2 regions of the Rhodoferax sp. ZS1R8 genome follow, and region 2 is predicted to be linked to the other one. Evidence: predicted binding sites of a transcription regulator. Region 2 holds the regulator's gene; the other holds the start of a gene.

Region 1 (7,498 bases), on a different contig from region 2:
GATACCATGCGTGCCTCGCCACGGCTCGCTATCGGCCGCTGAAAGCCACGAAAATCAGCGCGGTGCGACAGCGTCGACGCCGCTGCTTCTGCCGCGGCAACAATGCCTGCCGCACCCGTGCTGGCATAGGCCACCGTGCCGTTGGCAACCTGCTTAAGCTCTGGCGCCCAGACGGAGATAACAGCCTTGGCGCTCTTCAGCGTGCCATCGCCCACCAGCAGGCCCAGCAAATAACCCTGCTCCTGCGTGCCGACGCCATCCCAGCCGCCCAACGCGCGGTGGTCATGCAACACGATTTCATCACCCTGGCACAGTTGCGCGGCAGGCACCCACTCGGCTTCGAGCACGTAGCGGGTCTTGCGTGCCACGCGGCGCACGCGGTGGTCTGCGGTGAGCCGCAAGGTGTGGCCTTCGCGGGTGCGCAGCGCCAGCACCGGCTTGTGGCCGGTCTTGAAGAACCCTTCGCTCTCGACCTTGTAGGCCTTGCCATCCACTACGGCCGAGAAGTCTTTGCCAATCAGATCCGCCACTTGCGCGGGGCCATCGGTTGTCAACACCCAGGTGTCGGCTGTCACGCAAGGATTGGTCGCAGCAATGGTCTCGCAGTAGCGCAGGTTGTTGTCTTTGTTGATGTGGTCCAAGAACAAAATGCCGGGTTCAGCAAAGTCGTAGGTGGAACGCATCACCGTGTCCCACAACTCGCGCGCCTTCAGCGTCTGGTAGACCCATTTGCCATCCGCGCGCTGAAAAGCGCCCTTTTCCAGCAACGTGGAACCGGGCTTTGCCGGGTGCACAAGCTCCCACGGCTGGTCATTGGCCAATGCTTCCATGAAGGTATCGGTCATGCCCACCGACACATTGAAGTTGTTCCAGCGGCCCGGCGTGCGCTTGGCGGTGATGAACTCCATCACGTCCGGGTGGTCCACGCGCAGCACGCCCATTTGCGCACCGCGGCGCGCGCCCGCGCTCTCCACCGTGGAACACGACTGGTCGAACACATTGATATAGCTGCAAGGGCCCGACGCCATGGACGCTGTGCCCTTGACCGCCGCGCCGCGTGGGCGGATGCGCGAGAAGTCATACCCCACACCGCCTCCGCGGCGCATGGTCTCGGCAGCCTCGCGCAGGGCTTCGTAGATGCCCGGGTAACCATCTTCGTCCATGCCCTGGATGCAATCGCCCACCGGCTGCACAAAGCAGTTGATCAATGTGGCTTGGATATCGGTACCGGCAGCGCTCATGATGCGGCCCGCGCCAATGGCACCGGCGTACAAATTTTCCAGGAAGATGGCCTCGTACTTGGCGCGGTCCTCTTCCTTTTCTACTGACGCCAACGCACGGGCCACGCGGGCAAACAGGTCTTCGATACCGGTTTCGCCGGGTTTGAGGTACTTCTCGGCCAGCACGTCGTGGCTGATGGGTTGGATGACGATCTGGTTTTGGGTGGGGGCAATGGGGTCGCGTTTCATACCGTTATCTCCTGAGAATGGGTGCCGAACGGTGCAGCCCGAGATGGCTGGAACTCCGGTGGGTTCGGCGCTTTGCGCGCGCGAAAGGGGCTGATTCTGGCAGGTGTTTAGCACCGTTTGGGTAGCTTCAGCCGGCGCAGGACGCCCGAAATTTTTCACATCAAGAAAAAAACACACCAGCCCCCGGGGGTGTTGGTGCGGGCGCTATGTTTCCCATAGCTAGTATTTTTTCTTATTTTTTTGCCGGGCGATAGGGTGTCTGTTGCGCGGCGCACTGCTCTTTTTCGCTGCGCTATTGAAAATGGGGCCCGTGGACCCAAGCTACCGCCACAACGCCCTGCCCCATCTCATTTTTTGATCGGGGACATTGAACTTCTTTATTAGCACTCGCTCATAGAGAGTGCTAATATTGACCGCTAGATACAAGGAGTTCAGGTATGTCATACCCATTGGGACACGCAGCCACCGCCGTAACACTGGCCAATCCATGGTCGATGGTGCCGTCGCTGGGCAATTTGGACGCCTATATTTCGGCTGCCAACCGCCTGCCCATGCTGACGCTGGAGGAAGAGCAGGAGTTCTCCCGCAAATTCAAGGCCGACAATGACCTTGAAGCAGCTGGTAAGTTAGTGCTATCTCACTTGCGGCTGGTGGTGTCGGTATCACGCCAATACCTGGGCTATGGCCTGCCGCACGGCGACCTGATCCAGGAAGGCAATGTGGGGCTGATGAAGGCCGTCAAGCGGTTCGACCCCGACCAGGGCGTGCGCCTGGTCAGCTACGCGCTGCACTGGATCAAGGCGGAAATCCATGAATACATTTTGAAGAACTGGCGTATGGTCAAGGTGGCAACCACCAAGGCGCAACGCAAACTGTTTTTCAACCTGCGCTCGATGAAGCAGCGCTTCAAGAGCGAAGATGCAGCGGCCGACTTGGGCACACACCGCGACACGCTGAACCCCGAGCAGATCGACGCGATGGCGCGCGAACTGAAGGTCAAGCCCGAAGAAGTCATTGAGATGGAAACCCGCATGTCGGGTGGCGATGTGTTGTTGGATCCCTCTCCGTCAGATGATGGCGAAGAGGCCTATGGCCCGATCGCCTACCTGACCGATACCAAGCACGAGCCTATCGCCATGATCGAAGCGCATCAGCGCGACGTGCTGGCATCCGAAGGCATTGCCGCAGCGCTGGACGGCCTGGATGCGCGTAGCCGTCGCATCGTTGAAGAGCGTTGGCTCAAGGTCAACGACGACAACTCGGGTGGCATGACACTGCATGAGTTGGCTGCCGAATATGGCGTCAGCGCAGAACGCATTCGCCAGATCGAGGTGGCTGCAATGAAAAAGATGAAGACGGCGCTGGTCGAATACGCCTGATTTCGTACAAGGTGCCATACGACCCTTGCAGGCGCTGCTTGCAGGGGTCTTTTTTTTTCCGGATAAACAATGATCTGGAGCCCTGTAGCATCGTGTCTGTACGACCCAGCACAGAGTGCAAATTCACTTGTAAAACCGCACACTTAACACCACAAGCGTTTGCACAGTGGATACCATGGTCGAGCCATGCAACGCCTCAAAACCTATATTGTCGAAGACAGCCCGGTCATACGCGATAGCTTGATCGCTGCGCTGGAAGAGATGACACCGGTGGATGTGGTCGGCGTTGCGCAAGATGAAGCCAGCGCAGTGCATTGGCTGGCCGAACCTGGGCACTGTGCAGATTTGGTTATCGTCGACATATTCCTTAAACGCGGGTCGGGCTTGGGCGTACTACGCGCAGCTAACTGCACGATACCGTCTCGCAGTCTTGTGGTCCTGAGCAACCACGCAACCACAGAGATACGGCGCCGTTGTACCGAACTGGGCGCTGGCAAGGTGTTTGACAAGTCCAACGAATTGGACGCTTTGATGTTGTACTGCGAACGCCTGGCGGCGGGCGAGGCGGGCCAGACCGGAGCCGGAGAATTGACGTGAGGGGCTTACTGGATCAACCCGTTTTTAAGTGCGTAATAGGTTAAGTCGCTGTTGGATGCCAGATTCAACTTCTCCATGATCCGCGCCCGGTATGTACTGACTGTCTTGATGCTCAGCGACATGTGTTCTGCAATATTGCCAACCGCTTCCCCCGCAGCAAGCCGCAAGAAAACCTGCAGCTCGCGCTGCGACAATTTCTGATGGGGCGGCTTCTCCAGACTGCCGCCGCCCACCAGCGCATCGGCAAGTTGCTCTGCAACGGTGGCACTGATGTATTTGCGGCCACGCGCTACTGTACGGATGGCATCAACGATGTGCTCAGGATCACAATCCTTTCCCAAGTAGCCACTCGCGCCTTGTTGCAGCAGGGCGGTAGCGTAATGGGTCTCGGGCAGCGCGCTCAAGATCAGCACCGCCAGTTCGGGAGCGCGTGCCTTGATCGCGACCAGGGCTTCAACCCCACCCTGCTCACCCATCGAAAGGTCCATTACCATCACGTCAATGCCGCCGGCTCGCACCAGATCCAAGGCCTCGCGGCCATCGGAGGCTTCGGCAACGACCGTAAGATCTGCATGGTCCGAAAAAAACTGCCGCAGCCCCGCCCGCACGATGGCATGGTCGTCAACAATGGCAATTCGGATCATGGTGTTTCGCGCGCTCCCAACTTTGTTTAGCTTGTATTTTAGGCCAGCCCATGCAGACCCCTTTTCCCAATGTCGTGGCACGCAAGCCGGTGGCAATCTTGTTGTTCGTACTTGCGTCATTGGGCATGGTGTACATCACTGAGGATTCCAACCGGCGCGCCGCCATGCTGATCCAGAATCTTAGCGCCATTGCCGAAAACCGGCTGCATTTGTACGATCTGACCAAGGGCGTTCTGGACGCAGAATCCGGACAACGCGGATACCTGTTGACCGGCCAGCAGGAGTACTTGACACCCTACCATACCGCGCTCAAAGACATCAACAGCGCATTTACCCACCTGGACGCCGCCTACAGCCGTGACCCCCACTCGGCCGCACTGCTTAAGAAGTTGCGTGTATTGACGGAAACCAAACTCTCCGAACTAGCCCTCACGGTTGCCCTGCAGGACGAAGGTCGGCGCCAGACCGGTCGGGACATCACACTCAGCGGCATTGGACAAGAATACATGGAGGGCATTCGCGCCACCGGCGCAGAGCTGTTGGAGCTGGAGACCCGCCGCCTCCAAAGCAGCCAGGAGCGGGTGGCAGACATCCTGTTGTACAGCCGATTAGGGGTCGCGTTGCTAAGCGTTATCAGCCTGTTTCTGGTGCTGGTCAATATGCGGCATAACCAATCCTTCAAGGCCCAACAGGCCCAGCACCAGCGGGCTTTGCAGGCCGAGCAGGCGCTCCTGCAAAGTGAAGTGATACGCCGCACGCTGCAACTGGTTGAGCTGAACAACCACTTGCAGACGGCGCGCGAAGACGAACGCCACCGCATCGCACGGGATCTGCATGACGAGTTGGGAGCCCTGTTGACTGCGGCAAAGCTGGATGTGGCCCGTATCAAGTCTCGCCTGGGCACGACCGCACCCGAAGCGCAAGAACGCATCAAGCACTTGGTGGAGACACTGAACGCGGGTATTGCGTTGAAGCGGCGCATCATCGAAGACCTGTGGCCTTCCACGCTGGGAAATCTCGGGCTGGTGGCCACGCTGGAAATTTTGGGCCGGGAATTCTCAAAAAGTGCCGCCATACCGGTGCACTGTGCGCTGCAGCCAGTTCATATGACGGCGAATGCCGAGCTCGTCGTCTACCGCCTGGTACAGGAGGCCACCACCAACATCGCAAAGTACGCGCAGGCGCACAACGTATGGCTAAGCCTGGCATCGGTGGAAGGCCAGATTGAGGTGAGCGTGCGCGATGATGGCGTCGGCTTTGACGCCGAGCAGGCAAACAAAAAGGCCCATGGCCTGTTGGGAATGCGCTTTCGCGTAGAGGCCGAGGGTGGGGTCCTTGAAGTGGTAGCCAACCCCGGTGAGGGAACCTTGGTCCGGGCTCGGCTACCAGAATCTGCACCTACCACGGACGCAGCACACGGCTGACGTCCCGTGCGGCAGGCTTTGCAGTGTTACGCAGTGTTTTTGAGCAGCTGGCGTATGTCGTCTGCCAGCGGCTTGGGGCCGCTGCCATAGCGCGTGAACAGGCGCAGGCGGCCCTTGGTATCGTAGACATAGCTGCCAGCAGAATGGTCCATGCTGTAGCTGGTGGGCGTCTTGCCATCCACCTTTTTGAAGTAGATCTTGTAGTCTTTGGCCAGCGCGGCCAACTTGTCGGGCGTGGTGCGCAGCGCCACAAAGCTGGGATCAAAATTGGCCATGTAGGCCTTCAGCAGCTCAGGCGTATCGCGATCCGGGTCCACGGTAACGAACAGGGCTTGCAGCTTGTCGCCGTCTGATCCCAGGGACTTCTTGACCTCGGCCATCTCCGCCATCGTGGTCGGGCATACATCGGGGCACTGCGTGTAACCGAAGAACAGCACAACCACCTTGCCGGCATAGTCGCTAAGGTGGCGCACCTGGCCGTTGTGATCGGTCAATTCGAATCCCTTGGCGTAGTCGGCACCGGTCACGTCCACCGACGAGAACGCGGCCTGCTGCGGTGAGCATGCGGCAAAAAGAGCTGCAGCCCCCGCCAGGACAGCGTAAGCAGCTATAGATTTGATAGTGATATTTTTCATCGTAGGAGATAGTGGTCCAGCAGCAGCGCCGCAAAGAGCACGCTAAGGTGTATCAGCGAAAAGCGGAAGGTCTTGCGGGCCAGCGCGTCCGAGTAGTCGCGCCACAGCCACCAGGCATACAGGCAAAAGCCAAAGCCCAGCACCACGGCCGCCGCCAGGTAGAGCCAACTGCTCATGCCGTAGATGAAGGGCAGCAGGCAGGCGGCAAACAGCACGAAGGTGTACAGCAGGATCTGCAGCCGCGTGAATTCGCTGCCGTGGGTGACTGGCAGCATGGGAAGGCCGGACTTGCGGTAGTCCTCCACGCGGTACAGCGCCAAGGCCCAGAAATGCGGCGGCGTCCACAGGAAGATGATCAGAAACAGGATCATGGCCTCCGGTCCCACGTCGCCCGTCATCGCAGCCCAGCCCAGCACCGGCGGCATGGCGCCCGATGCACCGCCGATGACGATGTTCTGCGGCGTCAGCGGCTTCAGGATCACGGTGTAGACGACGGCGTAACCCACAAAGGTCGCAAAGGTCAGCCACATGGTGAGCGGGTTGACCCATACGTACAGCAACACCGAACCGGCTGCGCACAGGATGCCGGAGAACAACAGTGTCTGCGTATTGCTCAGTTCACCGCGCGCCGTGGGGCGCCAGGCGGTGCGCTTCATCTTGGCATCTATGCCCTGCTCCACGATGCAGTTGAAGGCGGCAGCGGCTGCAGCCACCAGCCAGATTCCCAGGCAGGCGATGGCGGCCAGGCCGAACTGCGGCCACGTCGGCGCGCCGGGCACGGCCAGTACCATGCCGATCAACGCACAAAACACGATCAGCTGGATGACCCGTGGCTTGGTCAGCGCGTAGAACTGGCGGAACACCGACGGCGGCGGCAAAGAGGTGGTGTCGGAGGTCATGCGCGCAGTCCGGAGGGGGTTGTGGCTGCACCGGCAGGCGAAGCAACGGAAAGTGGAGAAGAAGGAGGGGCTTGTACCACGACCAGCAGGCGCACCAGCACAACAGCCAGCGCGCCCGCGCCACCGGTATGCATCACGGCGGCCAGCAGCGGCCAGCCCAGTACCACATTGCTCAGGCCCGTTGCCAGTTGCAAGGCCAGCAGGCCGGCTAGCCAGCGGCCGTGCTGGCGCAGGGCCGCCACGGCACACAGGCGCCATGCCAGCAGCGACAGCAGGGCGAGCGTGACACATGCCAACAGGCGGTGGGCGAAGTGGATGGCCGTTAGCCCCTGGAAGCTGATGTGTGACCCGTCACGCTGGTAACCCAGCGGGCGCCAGATCTCGAAGCCATGCTCAAAGTCCATCTGTGGCCACCAGCTGCTTTGGCACTGCGGAAATTCGGTACAGGCCA
Region 2 (7,498 bases):
CCGGGCGGCGAGGATCAAACAGTGCCAGCAAGGCCGACTCCGTTGTCTTGCCCTGTGGATTCATCGGCAGGTTCGACACATAACGCCACCGCCGCGGAAGTGCACTGGGCTCAACGACGGCCTGAAGAGCCGAGCGCAAACGCGCATTGAGCGCGGCCTTGCCTTCGCCATCCAGCAGCCCCCATCCAGCATCGCTGGGCACACCGGCCACGATCAACTGTGCGCGCCGCCCAGCTTCCACCAGGGCCCGCACCTCCACCAACAACCCGGTTGCGACCAGTGCCTGCTCTACCGCTTGCAGGGAAACCCGCTTTTCCTCAATCTTGACGATGCGGTCTGAACGTCCCAACAGTTCGAAACCGCCGTCGGCGCAACGTACCTTGTCCGCCATCGCCTGCCAGCCCTCGGAATCCGTATGGGCAGATCGCACATGCAGGGCATCAGCTTGCACCTGGATGGCCACGCCCGGTAGCGCTTGCCAGCTCAGGGAACCACCGGGCTGGCGTTGGCGCCAAGCGACCCCGCCAGTCTCCGAACTGCCATACACCTCGATCGGTGTCTGCCCCAGCACTTCCAGACAGACGGGCAATGCGTCATCCGGCAAGGGGCCTCCGGACGAAAACACCGCGCGCAAATTGTTGCGCACTGCGGCCCAGGCCAGTTGCTCCGGCAATCGTTTCAAGTGCGCCGGGCTTGCGACCAAGGCATAGGCGCCGTCTTTCTCGAACGCGCCCACCATGTCTTCGACGAACGCCAGGCGTCGTGCCGCAAATGGACGTCCGCTCGCCAGGGGCAGCAGCACGCCAAACAGCAAACCGTATATGTGCTGGTGGGATACCGTTGCGTAAACTTCGGTGTCGCCCAGGCGGCCTTCAAAACATTGGGCCAACGCAGCAACCTCGTCAAACAACTGGGACAGCCGTTTGGGGATGGCCACGGGTGCGGCGCTGGACCCTGATGTGTAGACGACTAGCGCGCGGGCCTGTGGGTCCAGCGCTTGCCACGCGGGCACGGCATTGACAGGCAACGGGCTGATGCTGGCCACCCCCGGTATGTCACCTGCAAAACCATCGACCTGGGTGGCCAGGCTGCCCAGATTGGCGGCTGCAATGTCTGCCAGCAAATAAGCGGTTTTTTTGGCCTGCCATGCGCCGAATAACGCTGTTGCAAAGGTGTAGCTGTCCAGGAAGTACAGACCAAATCGGGTACCTGCACTGGCAGAGAAGGCCCCGTGCCAGGCAGCCACGTCCCGCTCAAACATTGAAAAGTTCAAGCGGTCTTGACCGCGGGTCGCAACGCAATGGTCGCCCGCGCGTCCGGTGTGCAGTAGCTCCGCAAGGTACAAGAACTCAGCCATGCCCCGCCCCGGCCTTTATGCGCTTGCGCAGTAGCCATTCCCCCGCGAACAACACACCCATGAGCAAGTAGCTGACCATGCCGTTGTACAACGCCCATCCGGCGTCCGTGGCCCAGAAAACTGTCAGCAGCGAAATGGTCCCGTTGACGACAAAAAAACCGCACCACACCTGGGTCACGCGTCGGGTGTAGGTGACACCGGCCGGGGGCAAATCAGGCTCTTGCATGCGCGCCAGACGTTCAATCACCGTTGGTGGATAGACAAGACTGATGGAAAAAACACACAGCAGCACTACGTTGACCAGCAAGGGGTACAACTTGAGCGGCAGCACTTGGTTGCCCCAGAAACTTGCAACTGCCAGCACCAGGGCGCCAAACGCCGCCACCAACCACAGCCGCTCACGCGAAAACGCTGCACGCATCAGCGCCATACCAACCAGCAGCAAGGCCAGCCACCGTGGCTCGATGTGAGAATTCAGGCCAAAGTACACCAGCAGCGGATAGGCCAGTGTCAACAGCGTGAGCCCGAAGGTCCGCATCTGGTGTACTCAGCTTGGTGAAGCGTCGTTCATCAAGCCGTGTAGTGCATCGACAACATCCTGCAGCGTACGCACCGACTTGAAGGCGTCCGGTTGCAGGCGTTTGCCAACCAGGGGTTTGAGCTTGACGATGAGGTCCACCGCGTCGATGCTGTCGATATCGAGATCCTCGTTCAGGCGCGACTCTGGTTTGATCAGGGCCGTGTCAATATCAAACGTTTCGTGCAGGATGGCGGCCAAATGGTTGAATAGTTCTTGCTGGGTCATGGTGCGGTAACAAATGGTGTGGCGGAACTCTCGCGGCTGAAGGGGTTTCGCTGATGTCTTATTTTTTTCTGGATGCCTGGACGAAAGCGGCAAGTGAACGGACACTGGAAAAATGGCGACGCGTTTCCTGAGAGTCCCCTGACATCGTTACGCCGTAGCGCTTTTGCAAGGCCAGCCCCAGCTCCAGTGCGTCTATGGAGTCCAGCCCCAGCCCATCGACGAAGAGCGCCGCCTCGGGGTCAATGTCTTCAGCTCGCACATCTTCCAGGCTAAGGGCCTCAATGAGCAATGCGGTGATTTCCTGTTCAAGTGCCTGCATGGGTCGAGGTCTCCGTAGAAAAATAGTGTTGAAGATGTTCTGTCAGGCGGCGGGCAGCGATAGCCAATTCACCCCCAGCCTGCTGTACGAATGGTGCAACGGGTATTGCGTCGTGCACCCTGATCGTGAATTGCATGCGACGCCGTGGCACTCGCCACCAGGGAAGGCCCTTGGTAAGGCTCAAGGGTACGCAACTGATGGTGACTGGTGTGATGTCACACGCACCCCGAACGGCGATATTGGCTGCCCCACGCTGCAAGTGCATGGGACCATGAACCGGTGTCCGGGTGCCCTCGGGGAACATGACCAGGCTGTTGCCGGTCTTGACGGAGTTGATGCACTCCTGCACCAGATCGGCACCACCATCGTTGCAGATGTAGTTGGTCGCGCGCACAGGGCCGCGTGTAAAGGGGTTGCGGGCCAGGCTTGATTTGACGACGCAGTCAGCATTTGGCAGCAGGGAAATAAGGAAAACCACATCAATCAGCGTAGGGTGGTTGGCCAGCACCAACTGCCCACGACCGCCCAACTTCTCCAGGCCATCGATGCGGTAGCGCAGAATGCCCAGAAAACGCATCAATCCGATGAATGCGCGAAAGGCGAGGTGGATAGTGAGCCGCGCATACTTCACGCGGCGCGCGGGTTCTCGCACAAACACCTGCAACAAGGGGAAAAAGGCCACACGCAAAACCACACCGCCCAGTCCAAACGTCGTAAAGGCAATGGCCGTGGCGATCACCCGCCAACTGCGGTCCAGCGTCTCAAGCATGGCTTGCCCACTCCCAACGGCGTGCGCCGACAGTATGTACGTAGCGGTCGGATGCGGCAGAGGTCAAAAAGTCGAGGATCTGGAGATCCGTCGTCATGCTTGCGGCTGTGTTTGCCAGCTCTCCCTGGGCGGGGCCCGACTGAAGGCTAAAGCCTTTTTTGGAGTCCGACAAGCAGACGCGGTATGCCATGGCGCGCGGGAATTCAACCCCGTCCTCGAAAACATCGTACGGCGCCGGTAGCGGCTCGTCGTAATACACGACCAGCACGGCAGGTTCTCCATCAGCCAGCTGGCCCAGCGCTTCGGTGAATGCCGCCTCCACCGTCTCTTCACCCGCCGCAACGGCCGTGTAGGGACCGGTGTAGACGTTGGCAATGGAATAGAGTGCGCCGATGGCGTTGTGCACCGACGTGCTAAAAGCGGCCGGCGACGGGGCCTCTCCTACCGCCAATTGGCGCAACAATTGCAGACATCGGCCGATATCGCCACGGCGGGATGCAAAAACGATGGGACAGGGCTCGCTATCGCCTTGCCCCCAATATGCAGCCTGCAGGGCTACGCGCCCCAACCGATCTACCCGGCGCCGAATCATGGCCGGCATCTCGGTCAACGGGGGATCTTTTAAATAGGAAAGAGGACCGGGTTGGCGCAGCCACGCTTGCCATGCAACATGGTCAGTCAGACCAGGCGCCCAAGCAGCCCAGCGTTCTACAGAAAACCTAACTGTCATAGTTCGCGCAAATTTGAAAAATATAGTCAGCGCGAAGGGATTGCGACCAAGTCAGGAACTGGTCCAAAAAACCGTCCCGCCGGGCGCCGTAGCACTCCCCAAAAGTGGGCCCTATTCTAACAAGCGGCCCGCCCCAGCCCGAGCGGTAGCCCGCGCCGTGGGCGGTGGCTATGCCAGTGCGACACGGCTGCAATGTGGGTCCACTTGATTTTGAAATGGTAGGGCGTGTAGGACTTGAACCTACGACCAAAGGATTATGAGTCCTCTGCTCTAACCAACTGAGCTAACGCCCCAACACAGGCGGTGATTGTAATGGCCTCACATCGCGGATTTAGGGGCGGCGTGAGACTGCCACTAAATGCTATTCATTTGATAGCTGCTTACGCGCATCCCGCGAGGGCTACATCCCTATTTTACCTATCAAACCTCCGGTCGGCAGCTTTCGCGCGTTGCTGCATCGCTCGCATGTCATGCACAATCGTCGGCATCCATCAGGAGTTGCAATGCCGAAGTTCAGCGAATACCGCGAGACGTATTGCCAGGGGAAATATATTTCCAAGCTTGCAGCGATTGCACTGGTCCTGCTTTTCGTTGTGCTGAGCTGGTCGCAAGACATCAGCGATATGGCCAATGCGCAGGTGGACTCCGGGCTTAAGCGGTCTCTGGTGAGTTTTGCCTCCGCGCGGGCGCTCAACGCCGTCATTTCTGTGATCCAGGGGACTGAAATCGTGGTTCATCCACTGGGCTTCGGTATCACATTGGCTTTGGGACAGGTACTCGACCCCATCAACGACCTCGTTGAGCAGTTCTCGTCGATCATGCTGGTAGCCAGCGTGGCTTTCGGTATTCAAAAGCTGCTGTTGACCATAGGCTCAGCTTGGCTGGTGTCGGCCGCCGTGACAGGGCTAGCACTGGTTTGGGCAAGCCTGTATTGGACGAATAAGGCGCCCGAACTGCTCTCCCGCCTGCTGGTCGTCGTGGTGTTTCTCCGTCTGGTGATGCCAGTCACGCTGATAGGCAGTGCGTTAATCTTTGAGCGATTTTTGGCATCAGATTACCAGACCGGTCTGCAGGCCTTAAACCAAACCAGCGCAGAGTTGAAAAAGCTCAATGGCGACACGAAGAAGCCGACGGCACCCGGTTCAGCGGTCCCGCCGACGAGCATTCCCGGAACGCAATCGGAAAAAGCGGGGATCTTCTCTGGCGCATTGGAAGCTTTGAGCAGCGCAAAAAACGCGGTGGTGGCCGCAAAGGACCAGATATCTGACGCCATGGACGCCTCCGCAGACAAGGTGCAAGCCAGGTTCGAGGGGATACAGGCTATGGCAGAGAGAATTGCCGAACGCCTGATCAGTCTGATTGTTGTGTTTCTGATGCAGACGATCGTAATACCGTTGATTTTGCTCTTCGTGCTCTACCGTCTGTTGGGGGGATTGGTGGCACACACCAGGCAGGCGGGGCAACCCGGCAACCGCTAGCGTGGCGCTGAACGGATTGCATATCCGTCTATTTGTGGTGGCTTAAGGCGTTGCTGACGAGTTTGGACGTAATGTCCACGATCTGGATCATGCGGTCGTAGGCCATGCGCGTGGGGCCTATGACGCCCAACGTGCCGACGATCTTGCCGTCCACCTCGTAGGGACTGGTGACGATGGACAGGTCTTCGAACGGCACGACCTGGCTTTCACCGCCGATGAATATACGCACGCCTTCGGCTTGGCCGGCCACATCCATCAGGCGCATCAGCTGCGCCTTTTGCTCGAACAGCTCAAAAGCGCGGCGCAGGTTGCCCATATCGCTGGAGAAGTCGGACACCGACAGCAGGTTGCGTTCACCAGAGATGATGACTTCGTCCTGCGTTTCGGTGATGGCTTCGGAACTGACAGTGACGGCTGCCTGCATCAACGTGGCGATCTCGGTACGCAACGATTCCACCTCACTTTGCAGGCGTTCGCGTACATGCTCCATGTCCAGACCGACGTAATGACTATTCAAGAAGTTCGCCGCCTCCACCAGTTGGGCTTGCGAATAGTCCTGCTCGGTGAAGATGACGCGGTTTTGTACGTCACCGTCGGGCGACACGATGATGACCAGCAGCCGCCGCTCGGACAGGCGCAAAAACTCGATGTGCCGAAAGACCGATGTACGTTTGGGCGCAATAACCACACCCACAAACTGGGATAAGTTGGACAGCAGATTGGCCGCGTTGGAGATCACCTTTTGCGGCTGGTCGGGTGCCAGGATGTGCGAACCGTACTGACTTGGCTGCACGGTGAGCATGGTGTCGACAAACATGCGGTAACCGCGCGCTGTAGGTATGCGCCCAGCCGACGTATGAGGGCTGACGATCAGGCCCAGTTCTTCCAGGTCCGACATCACATTGCGAATGGTCGCGGGCGACAATTCCAAACCAGAGGCCCGCGACAAGGTGCGGCTGCCGACGGGTTGCCCATCGGCTATGTAACGCTCCACGAGCGCCTTCAACAACAACTTGGAACGATCATCGAGCATTGGCTCATTTTAATGATGTAATTTGCCAATGAAGTCCCAATTCCGCCAGGTTGCCCTGATTGGCAAGTTCCACGCTGTGTCGTCTGGCGCTACGGGGCCGTCTTCGCGGCTGACGCTGGAGCGTATTGCAGACTTTTTGATGGCGCAGGGCTGCGAGGTGGTGGTCGAGGCCGACACCGCTGCCAATATGGGGCTCAACAATTACGCGACGATGGACGTCGCGGCCATTGGCAACTCTTGCGATGTCTGTGTGGTGGTGGGAGGTGACGGCACGATGCTGGGCATTGGCCGCAAGATGGCGCAATACGGCGTGCCGCTGATAGGCATCAATCAGGGGCGCCTGGGCTTTATTACCGACATTCCGCTGGACAATTTTGAGGCCACGCTGCAACCCATGCTGTCGGGCCAGTACGTGGAAGACCACCGCAGCCTGATGCAGGCCCGGGTCATGCGCGGCGGGCAGTGCGTGTTTTCGGCGCTGGCCATGAACGATGTTGTCGTCAATCGTGGGGCTACGGCCGGCATGGTCGAGCTGCGGGTAGAGGTGGACGGCAATTTCGTCGCCAACCAGCGCGCCGACGGGCTGATCATTGCAACGCCCACGGGTTGCACTGCCTACGCGCTGTCGGCCGGCGGGCCGCTGATTCACCCGTCCATACCTGGCTGGGTGCTGGTACCGATTGCGCCACACACCTTGTCGAACCGGCCCATCGTGCTGCCCAATGTGTCCGAAGTGGTGATCGAGCTGGTGGCCGGGCGCGATGCCAGCGCCAACTTTGACATGCAGTCGCTGGCCACACTGATGCACGGCGACCGTATTGTGGTGACACGGTCGCAGTACCAGGTCCGCTTTCTGCACCCTGAGGGCTGGACCTACTTCGCCACCTTGCGGCAAAAACTACATTGGAATGAGGGAGTTGCCTGATGAACGCAGCGCAGCACCGCTTCAATCAAGTGAACTGGGATTAAAACAATGGCTTTGAGACGCATAGTTTTGCGCGATTTCG

The links. The regulator HrcA, encoded in region 2, represses chaperone genes, less so after heat shock. The targets are predictions, from matches to a motif close to TTAGCACTCNNNNNNNNNGAGTGCTAA.
Region 1: the regulator HrcA is predicted to act here: its motif matches at 1,850-1,876, upstream of rpoH (RNA polymerase sigma factor RpoH).

What each region holds. Positions count from the first base shown of each region.
Region 1 covers NZ_JBWMBA010000008.1:5,191-12,688, forward strand. The annotation lists gene AC097P_RS21660 (LAGLIDADG family homing endonuclease) at 1-1,469, opposite strand, end outside; gene rpoH (RNA polymerase sigma factor RpoH) at 1,907-2,848, shown strand; gene AC097P_RS21670 (response regulator transcription factor) at 3,035-3,445, shown strand; gene AC097P_RS21675 (response regulator) at 3,451-4,089, opposite strand; gene AC097P_RS21680 (CHASE3 domain-containing protein) at 4,140-5,513, shown strand; gene AC097P_RS21685 (SCO family protein) at 5,540-6,148, opposite strand; gene cyoE (heme o synthase) at 6,145-7,047, opposite strand; gene AC097P_RS21695 (COX15/CtaA family protein) at 7,044-7,498, opposite strand, start outside.
Region 2 covers NZ_JBWMBA010000003.1:461,627-469,124, forward strand. The annotation lists gene AC097P_RS13070 (ApeI family dehydratase) at 1-1,357, opposite strand, end outside; gene AC097P_RS13075 (COG4648 family protein) at 1,350-1,895, opposite strand; gene AC097P_RS13080 (acyl carrier protein) at 1,905-2,162, opposite strand; gene AC097P_RS13085 (phosphopantetheine-binding protein) at 2,221-2,481, opposite strand; gene AC097P_RS13090 (lysophospholipid acyltransferase family protein) at 2,468-3,250, opposite strand; gene AC097P_RS13095 (beta-ketoacyl synthase chain length factor) at 3,243-3,980, opposite strand; tRNA gene AC097P_RS13100 (tRNA-Ile) at 4,197-4,273, opposite strand; gene AC097P_RS13105 (hypothetical protein) at 4,484-5,458, shown strand; gene hrcA (heat-inducible transcriptional repressor HrcA) at 5,487-6,491, opposite strand; gene AC097P_RS13115 (NAD kinase) at 6,520-7,416, shown strand; gene recN (DNA repair protein RecN) at 7,465-7,498, shown strand, end outside.